2 regions of the Paenibacillus sp. FSL K6-2524 genome follow, and region 2 is predicted to be linked to the other one. Evidence: riboswitches for the same ligand, from Rfam matches in the RefSeq annotation. Region 2 holds a riboswitch; the other holds the start of a gene.
The links. A riboswitch is a leader RNA that binds a small molecule or an ion and turns the genes downstream of it on or off. The one in region 2 is predicted to bind FMN.
Positions count from the first base shown of each region.

Region 1: another riboswitch for FMN. It lies ahead of ribD (bifunctional diaminohydroxyphosphoribosylaminopyrimidine deaminase/5-amino-6-(5-phosphoribosylamino)uracil reductase RibD); the one in region 2 lies ahead of NST85_RS06615 (DMT family transporter).

Region 1 covers NZ_JBBOSP010000001.1:4,052,531-4,056,954, forward strand. The annotation lists gene NST85_RS18625 (bifunctional 3,4-dihydroxy-2-butanone-4-phosphate synthase/GTP cyclohydrolase II) at 1-440, opposite strand, end outside; gene ribE (riboflavin synthase) at 467-1,147, opposite strand; gene ribD (bifunctional diaminohydroxyphosphoribosylaminopyrimidine deaminase/5-amino-6-(5-phosphoribosylamino)uracil reductase RibD) at 1,421-2,533, opposite strand; FMN riboswitch at 2,804-2,973, opposite strand; gene NST85_RS18640 (V4R domain-containing protein) at 3,230-3,676, shown strand; gene NST85_RS18645 (peptidylprolyl isomerase) at 3,734-4,171, opposite strand; gene lysA (diaminopimelate decarboxylase) at 4,299-4,424, opposite strand, start outside.
Region 2 covers NZ_JBBOSP010000001.1:1,531,655-1,536,078, reverse strand. The annotation lists gene NST85_RS06620 (YwaF family protein) at 1-463, opposite strand, end outside; gene NST85_RS06615 (DMT family transporter) at 639-1,619, opposite strand; FMN riboswitch at 1,745-1,898, opposite strand; gene NST85_RS06610 (MetQ/NlpA family ABC transporter substrate-binding protein) at 2,108-2,950, opposite strand; gene NST85_RS06605 (methionine ABC transporter permease) at 3,048-3,710, opposite strand; gene NST85_RS06600 (methionine ABC transporter ATP-binding protein) at 3,728-4,424, opposite strand, start outside.

The DNA of each region.
Region 1 (4,424 bases), 2.5 Mb from region 2:
TCGGTATGACCTGCACGCCGAAGCACGCCACCTTTCTTGGCTATCAGTGGGAACATGTGGCCAGGGCGACGGAAATCTGACGGTTTAGCATTAGGATCCATAATCCCTTTCACCGTTGCAGAACGTTCATACGCTGAAATCCCGGTTGTTGTATCTTTGTGGTCTATAGAAACAGTAAACGCCGTTCCATGGTAATCGGTATTCTGCGCCACCATCGGCTGTAAATCAAGTTCTTCCGCACGCTCCTGTGTAATTGGCAGGCACACAAGGCCCCGTCCTTGACTTATCATAAAGTTGATGACTTCAGGAGTCGCTTTTTCTGCGAGAGCGATAAAATCCCCTTCGTTCTCACGATCTTCATCATCAACCACGATAACTACTTTCCCACGCATTAAATCGTATATTGCTTCTTCGACTTGATCCAGTTGAATATCGTTCATTACGATCCCCTCCTCTGGGTTGTTCATTATACAAAACCATTCTCCACTAGAAATGACATATCTACTGTGGACGATGAAGCTCTGTTGGATGTATTAAGATCACCTTCCCGGGAATTCCCGTATTTCAGTAGGTGCTCCACATACTTCCCAAGTATGTCACATTCCAAATTCACCGTATCGCCAGTATTCTTAAAAGCAAATAAAGTTTCGGACAAAGTATGTGGAATAATCGAAATACTGAACCCTCTATCCGTCATCTCCACCACAGTCAGGCTAATACCATCCACAGTAATCGAACCTTTTGGAATAATGTATTTGGATAAGGCATGATCGGCTGGAGCAATTTCGTACACAACTGCATTCTGATCTTTCTTCATGCCCACGATAGTTCCTACCCCGTCGACATGTCCCTGTACGATATGACCTCCAAACCGCCCGCCGGCTAACATTGCACGCTCTAGATTAACTTTGCTTCCAGGCTTCAAATCCTTCAAATTTGTGTTGCGGTAAGTTTGCGGCATCACATCAACAGTGAATTTATTACGATGAAATGTAGTCGCTGTAAGGCAAACTCCGTTTACGGATATGCTATCGCCCAATTTCAGCCCATCGGTTATCAGACCAGCTGCGATTTCCAGCACCATCGCTTCTCCTTTGCGACTGACGGAACTCATTGTTCCTACTTCTTCTACGAGACCGGTAAACATGGGCTCTCCTCCTTTGCTTAGTACATGTAAAAGTGTGGTGAACGGGCATGGACAATCGGTGTGATTCAAACTTCCGATCGTTGTTGCCACGTGATTGTATGATCTTATAACACCCAGCAGGGTTACAATCACGTGGCAAAGACGAACGCTACGCTTCTCCAGTTTTGAATCTCACCTCGTGTCCACCTGTACTTTTCACCACACTTTTAAAAATGTAGTGAATCAAACTCGTTTCGCGGTAGAATACGCGATTGAGTTAGATCAACGGATGCGTCAGGTGGTTTCGGTGGGCCAGATGGGGTTTCCTCTGATACATACGTTATCTCCGATTTGTTCCACTTGGATGTTGCTTAAAGTGATTGCATCCTGCATGAGATCAAAACCGTCAAACATGAAGTTCCCTGGAGCTTCATAGCCACCGACAAGTTTTGGTGCAAAGAATAGGACGATCTCATCGGCTAGTTTCTTGTGGATGAGGGAACCATTCAATCGACCTCCACCCTCTACAAGAACTGAAGAAATATCCATTTCTCCTAAATTGGTTAGCCCTAGATACAGATCTACTTCAGATCCATCACCGCAGGGGATAACCGTGATCCCTTGCTTAGTTAATCTAGACAATCTTCCTTCATCTGCCTGACTTGTTGTTAGGATAATCGTCTGAGCTAGGCCGTCAGTAAGTACTTTGGAGGACTCTGGAATCCGTAATGTAGAGTCAACAATGATACGGATCGGTGACAATCCAGGCACCTCAAGTCTCGTTGTTAGCTGCGGGTCATCTGCAATAACCGTTCCCACACCAACCATGATCCCTTGATGCCTATGACGCATCGTGTGAACCATCTCACGGGACGACTCATTTGAAATCCATTTACTATCCCCTGACTTAGAGGCGACTTTCCCATCCAATGTACTCGCAGTCTTGATTGTCACGTAGGGAATACCGGTAGTAATAAACTTAATGAATTGCTTGTTCAGCCTGATTGCCCGGTCCCGAAGCACACCAACTTCCACTTCTATCCCGCTCTGTCGAAGTAATTCAATACCACGACCTGCAACCTGGGAATTAGGATCCTCACAAGCCACCACTACTCGTGATACCTTCTCAGCGATAAGTCGTTCTGCGCAGGGAGGGGTTTTTCCATAATGGCTACAAGGTTCAAGTGACACATAGACTGTGCTACCTTCAGCCGACGGTCCGGCCATGTTTAGAGCATAGACTTCAGCATGTGGATCGCCTCTTTTTAAGTGCGTGCCTAGTCCAAGGATAGCTCCATCTTTCACCACTACAGCCCCGACAACTGGATTCATCCCCGTTTGACCTTGTGCATGCTCCGCCATATCTAGCGCTAATCCCATGTAATACTCGTCGTTGATCTTATCCATTTGCTCTTCTTCCACCCCCTACAACTGCTGATAAACATAAAAATCCCTACCGGAAAAATCCAGTAGGGAACAATGAGAGTTGTTGTACGCAAATAAAGTCAGCAAATCAGGACATTAGGCGACAAAGTTAAAATAATAGCTAACCCAAATAAGCCTAAAAACCCTTTTTTCTAATGCCCACAACAAAGCAATACTACTTTGTGAAAAAATGGACATGAAAAAAACTGCTCTACATTTAGGACACATAGGTATTAATCTATGTGTACCTGCGTTCTCCTTCTCCCATCCAGACTATACTGTCGGTCCCGGAATCACACCGGCTCAGCCATATGCACATGAAAAGCCACATACAGGTCACGGACTCATGCATACCTTGATAGTTTAATCCAAGATATGCCATCACCGTCGGTAGGGAATCTCACCCCTCCCCGAAGGATTGCATCAAATATTAAATTTTGAGTTGTTACTTGAAAAGTATTACCTTTCCATTATGACGGTATCTTATCACCAAGACAAAAATAAATCAAGGTTCCTGGAAACACTTGCATGCAAGCTATATTCTTGTCAAAAAATATAACTGAGAATAATTCTCATAATTTAGTGATGATAATCACAAGGGGTGTGCAAAGTTGAGGGTAGGATAAAAGCAACTGGTACAAGTAATTAAACTCTACATAAGGAATGGAGAAATGCGAAATGAATGATTTTAGCTTTGAGGACATGAAACAGATTAAACGGAAAAATTTAGGTTCTGAAGTTCCTTTAGAATTGTTCAGGGCTATTCGATTAATTGGAATGTATCAAGGCTTGCCCTCAGGTGGGAAAGGTACAACCATGACGATAGGAAGAAAAATTGGTCAGAGCTTGCCTGTAACAACGGTCGAAGAACTACTACAGCTTTTGGAGGATTTAAAGATTGGTATACCTCACATCATTAGTTCTACTGAACGAAGTATGCATATCGCTGTTGAGGATTGTTTCTGTGAAGGACTTCCAGCACACGAAGGTCAAATGGTCTGTGATCTTGAAGGAGCCATTATGGAGGGGGCATTGTCTAAAATTTACAACAAGAGAGTAACAGCTAAGGAAGTGAAGTGCAATGTTAACGGAGATGAACGGTGTGAATATGAACTGAGATTCTAGCTTACAAAAAAATCCCCCTTCTGATGAGTGCCATCAGGAGGGGGATTCATTATATTCCTACTCTTCGTCCCAAACAGTAACTTCTTTCATCTTGTCGCCGGCTTTGATCTGATCAACAAGTTCCATACCGGAAGTAACTTTACCAAATACAGTATGCACTCCATCCAAATGTGGCTGTGCTTCGTATACGATAAAGAACTGGCTTCCGCCTGTGTCTTTACCAGCGTGAGCCATGGATAGAACCCCACGAGCGTGTTTCGTTGTGTTGGTTGCTGTTTCACATTTGATTGTGTAACCAGGTCCACCAGTACCATTACCTGTTGGACAGCCACCTTGAGCAACAAAACCTGGAATTACACGGTGGAATGACAAACCATTATAAAATCCGGAGTTCGCTAATTTTTCAAAGTTAGCTACCGTACCTGGTGCTTCTTCTGGCAAGAACTGAATTTCTAGTTCTCCACCCTTTTCCAAAATGATTTTACCTTTTTTCATATGGATCACTTCCTTTTCATGTCTCTTAAATTGAACCTATTACAGTGTACTATGAAATCGCACAAGGAGCAAAGAGACTTGCAAAGGAAGTTCAAATAATTAAAGAAGAATACCTGAATAAATACCCTTATTTAAGCGAAGGTTGCTTTGAAATCCGTTCTGGAATCAAGTCGCCTGCGATGATATCCTGTAGACTTTCTCTCTTGACGACGAGATCGCTAGTACCCTCATTAACGAATACAACAGCAGGACG
Region 2 (4,424 bases):
TCATGTAGAGCGGAGATAGAACAATAGCACCATGGGCGATGAAGTACTCGAAGTAACGAAAATGTGGATAACCGTATGCTAAGGCAGGTGTAATTAAAGCTTGGAATGCCCCGGCTATTCCGGCAAAATACAGAATCTGATATAGCTTGTTACTTCGGGTTAGTAGCATAATGATCGAAAGAATAAGTGTCACACTACATAACTCAAGCGGCAGCGTATATCGAACATCCCATAAATCATTCGCGAAGTACCATGTGTTTAGTCCAATCTCCGTCAGAGCTAGAACAACAACCAGTCCATATCGAATCGCCGATGCGACAATTCGGTTCCTCCTGATCCTATGCCTTCCTACATACAAACCCAATACGAATAAAATGATTACCCCAATTACGATCCCATGTTGTACAGAGAACATAATGAATTCCGGCGAATTCTCTTGGGAGAAGAAGGATAATAACGTCATAAGCGCTTCCTTTCTATCGGGAGACTTGGACTTTGCTCAGTGACTGAATTTCACAAAAAAACGTGCTACCGCCGTATCCATAAATACAGGGTAACACGCTTCTGAATTGTTTAAAAGTATCCGTATACCAACCTGAAATCTAAGCAATAGATCCATTCGATTAAAAACTGGGTCTTTATTTCTGAATGGAAGCTGTACCTGCTCCTTCGTCTTTGCCTTGTCCCTGTCTAGATATAACGAACAACGCTCCCCAGATCAGAATAAAGCCAACAATTTGTGGACGAGTGATCACCTCTTGGAACACGATCCAGTTAATAAGCACCCCTACCATCGGGAAGCTGAGTTCAGCTAGTGTCGCGACCGAAGCCTTCGTCGTAGTCAGTCCTTTATAATACACTAACAAACTGAGTAATCCTGGCAACAATGCCTGCCCGAGTAAATTAAGCGAAACGCCGGCAATAGCGGATGTACCTGATGGTATATTCCATGCTGCTCCTTCACTCCAAGTGAAAGCGAGCAATATCGGCAAAGCGAGAATAAAACGTAACGATGTCACAGTCTCATATTTCATTTGGCCTACCATCATACGTCCCATAACCGTTGATCCACCCCAGAGAGCGGCTGCTCCTAGCGACAACAAGCTACCTACTTGTACAAAGTCCTTCCAATGACCTATAGGTAAAGTAAAACCGAAGGTTAACAAGTACGTACCACCCAATGCGATCAAGGCCAGTGGGAAGAAATAGCGAGGCAAAGATTCCTTCAGTAACAATCTAGCTAGAATAATTGCGAATAGTGGCTGTAGCTTTTGTAACAAAAGAACGGCATTGAGATTGCCGTTAGTCAGTCCCATGGTAAAGAGCACCGTCGCTATAGCTGATCCACCCCACGAAATGAAGAGCAACGCCCCAACCTGTTTCCATCCCAGACCACGTAATTCACTACGGTTCTTCCACATTAACGGAAACATCACTAAGGCAATAATGACATGTTCGAGTAGTACAATTTGCGCCGAGGTGAGCGTATCGAGCAGAAGGATCCTAAATAGAGGATCAACTCCCCATAGTGCTGCTCCTAATACGACTAACCAAAATCCACCTCTTGCTGAATCTCTTTTCATCAATGCTGGTTTAACATTTGCGCTTACGTTCTCCATTTGTCTGTCCCCTTCTTGAATATGGGGTCTACAGCAGAAAGCCCCTGTTATCGACAAATCATCGACAGTAACAGGGGCTGATCAAATAAGCTTGCACAGGAAATAAAGCTGCCGCATGCTATATCTTTGATCTTCTCCCATCCGGACTTTACCGTCGGCCTTGGAATTACACCAAGTCAGTCGTCATCGTTATCCAATGACGAGTCGCGGGCTATAGTTCATTCACCAGGAACGAACCTCACCGCCGGTCAGGAATTTCACCTTACCCCGAAGATCCATATTCAATTGAATTGTAGTTGTATTTAATGATATGAACTGTATTCATTGTACTGCGACAAATGTCCACTCTCTGTTAAGTAAGTCACATTGAATTGAAAAATGCTTTAGTTTCATGAAATACATATTCACTTACATTAATATAGCATCATTTTACCCATTTGTAATCCACCAATCTGTGGAGAGCGAAAAAAATCTACAGAAAACTTCAATTATTTAAACGCAGGTACGGCAATCTCGTCGTAATTTTCCTCTAAAAACTTTTTCACTTCTGGACCAGACATCACTTTAGCAAGCTTCTGAATGATCTCAGAATCCTGATTATCTGCACGAGCCACTAGCGTAATCACGAACTCCGAATCATCGGTTTCTGTAAGTAGTGCATCTTTCTTAGGCGTCAATCCAAGTGGGCTGGCATAAGCAGGTGTCATGAGAACCAAATCGGCATCATCCAGCATACGAGCAAGCATCAGTAGGTCGACCTCTTCGAATTTAAATTTTTTCTTATTTTCGATAATGTCGCCTTGTGTAGCCTGAATACCAACGCCTTCCTTCAGCTTAATTATTCCGGCTTTATCGAGCATGACGAGCGAACGGCCGATATTGGTAGGATCATTCGCAATCGCGATGGTTGCCCCCTCAGGTAACTCTTCCATTGATTTGTAACGTTTAGAATAAGCACCATAGATCGCATTATAAATCGGCTGAATCGGAACGAGTTCTGTATTTTTATTTTCATTGTATTGATTCATATAAGGGACATGCTGGAAGAAGTTTGCATCCACTTCTTTATTAGCAAGCGCATCGTTCGGCTGAACGTTATCGGATAGAACAACAACCTCAAGGTTAATCCCTTCTTCCTTAAGCAGTGGCTTCACCACATCTAGAATTTCCGTCATGGGTGGAATCAAGGTCGCAACTTTCAGGGTTGTTTCTGTTTGTGCAGGTGTATTGTTCTTGTCCTGCTCCGGTTGATTCTCTTTCGCTTGATTGTTACCACAACCAGCTATAACAACCATTAGCAGCACTAGCATCGACATCATTTTTTTGTTCATGATTAAATTTACCCCCTATGTGTATTAAATACCATTTTCTGTCGATAGGTGACTGCTCCTTGGACAAACGATCCATTCGGTCGCTGCTACCTAACGCTTACCTTCTATCCAACTTTCTAGCAATAAAACCTCCAATGAATTGGATGCTTTGGACCAAAATGATCATCAAGATGATCATAGCTGCCATGAGTTCCGTCTCAAAACGTTGGTACCCGTAGCGGATCGCAAAGTCGCCAACTCCCCCGCCCCCCACTACTCCCACTACAGTCGAGTAAGAAATAAAACTAATCGTGGAGGTTGTAAGGCCTAGTACTAAGCCAGAGCGTGACTCTACGTACAAAAACTTAATGATTATTTCCAGTTTGGATGCCCCCATGGATTGCGCCGCCTCGATAACTCCACGCGGAACCTCTAACAACGATTGCTCCACTAACCTGGAATAAACAGCAATCGCTACTATTGCCAAGGGAACGGAAGCCGCAAGTGTTCCAATCGCCGTTCCAATTAGAAGACGAGTTAGCGGAATCATAAAGACAACAAGTAATAAGAATGGAAATGAGCGAATGATATTAACTAGGTTATTCAGCACAAGAGATACAGAACGGTTCTCGTAAAGTTGTCCCTTCCGGCACAGATACAGCAAAGTACCTATAGGAAGCCCGAGCAGGATTGCCGCACCAATGGAAATCCCCACCATCACGAATGTTTCTCCGATCGCCTCGACAATCTCGGATCGATATTTGACCACTTGATCCAGCATGACAGACAAGTCAAACACTATGCATCCCCCGCTTCACCTAACAGTTGTTCCCGAAACGATGGCGGAAGAGGAAGCGCCGAATCCCTGCTACGCCCTTGCAAAGCAAAGGTATCGGTGATTGAACCATTCTCCATGACGGACACGGTGTGGCAGATCCTTTTGACCACATCCATCTCATGTGTGACAATGGCTATCGTAACGCCCAATGTCTCATTAATATGTCTCAGCACTTCCAATATTTCCACCGTGGTCTTGGGGTCAAGTGAAGACGTGGGTTCGTCGCATAGGAGCACCCGAGGATGATTAGCGAGTGCTCTAGCAATCGCCACCCTTTGCTTCTGCCCTCCACTTAACTGAGCAGGATACTGATCCGCCTTATCTAACAAACCAACAAATCGTAAGCACTCGGCAACACGCAGTGCCCGCTCTTTCTTGGGAATGCCCGCTAGCTCGAGTGGAGTGGCAACATTCCCACTCACTGTCCGATTATGTAGTAAATTAAATTGCTGAAAAATCATACCGATCGATCTGCGCGCCTCACGAAGCTGTATCTCTGACATTTGAGTCAAGTCAGCCCCATTAACCATAACCTTGCCTTCGTCTGGAGGTTCCAGAACGTTCATCATTCGTAGAAGTGTGGATTTGCCTGCACCACTTTCACCAATGATCCCGTGAATCTCTCTTTCTGCAATGTCGAGAGTGACAGATTTAACG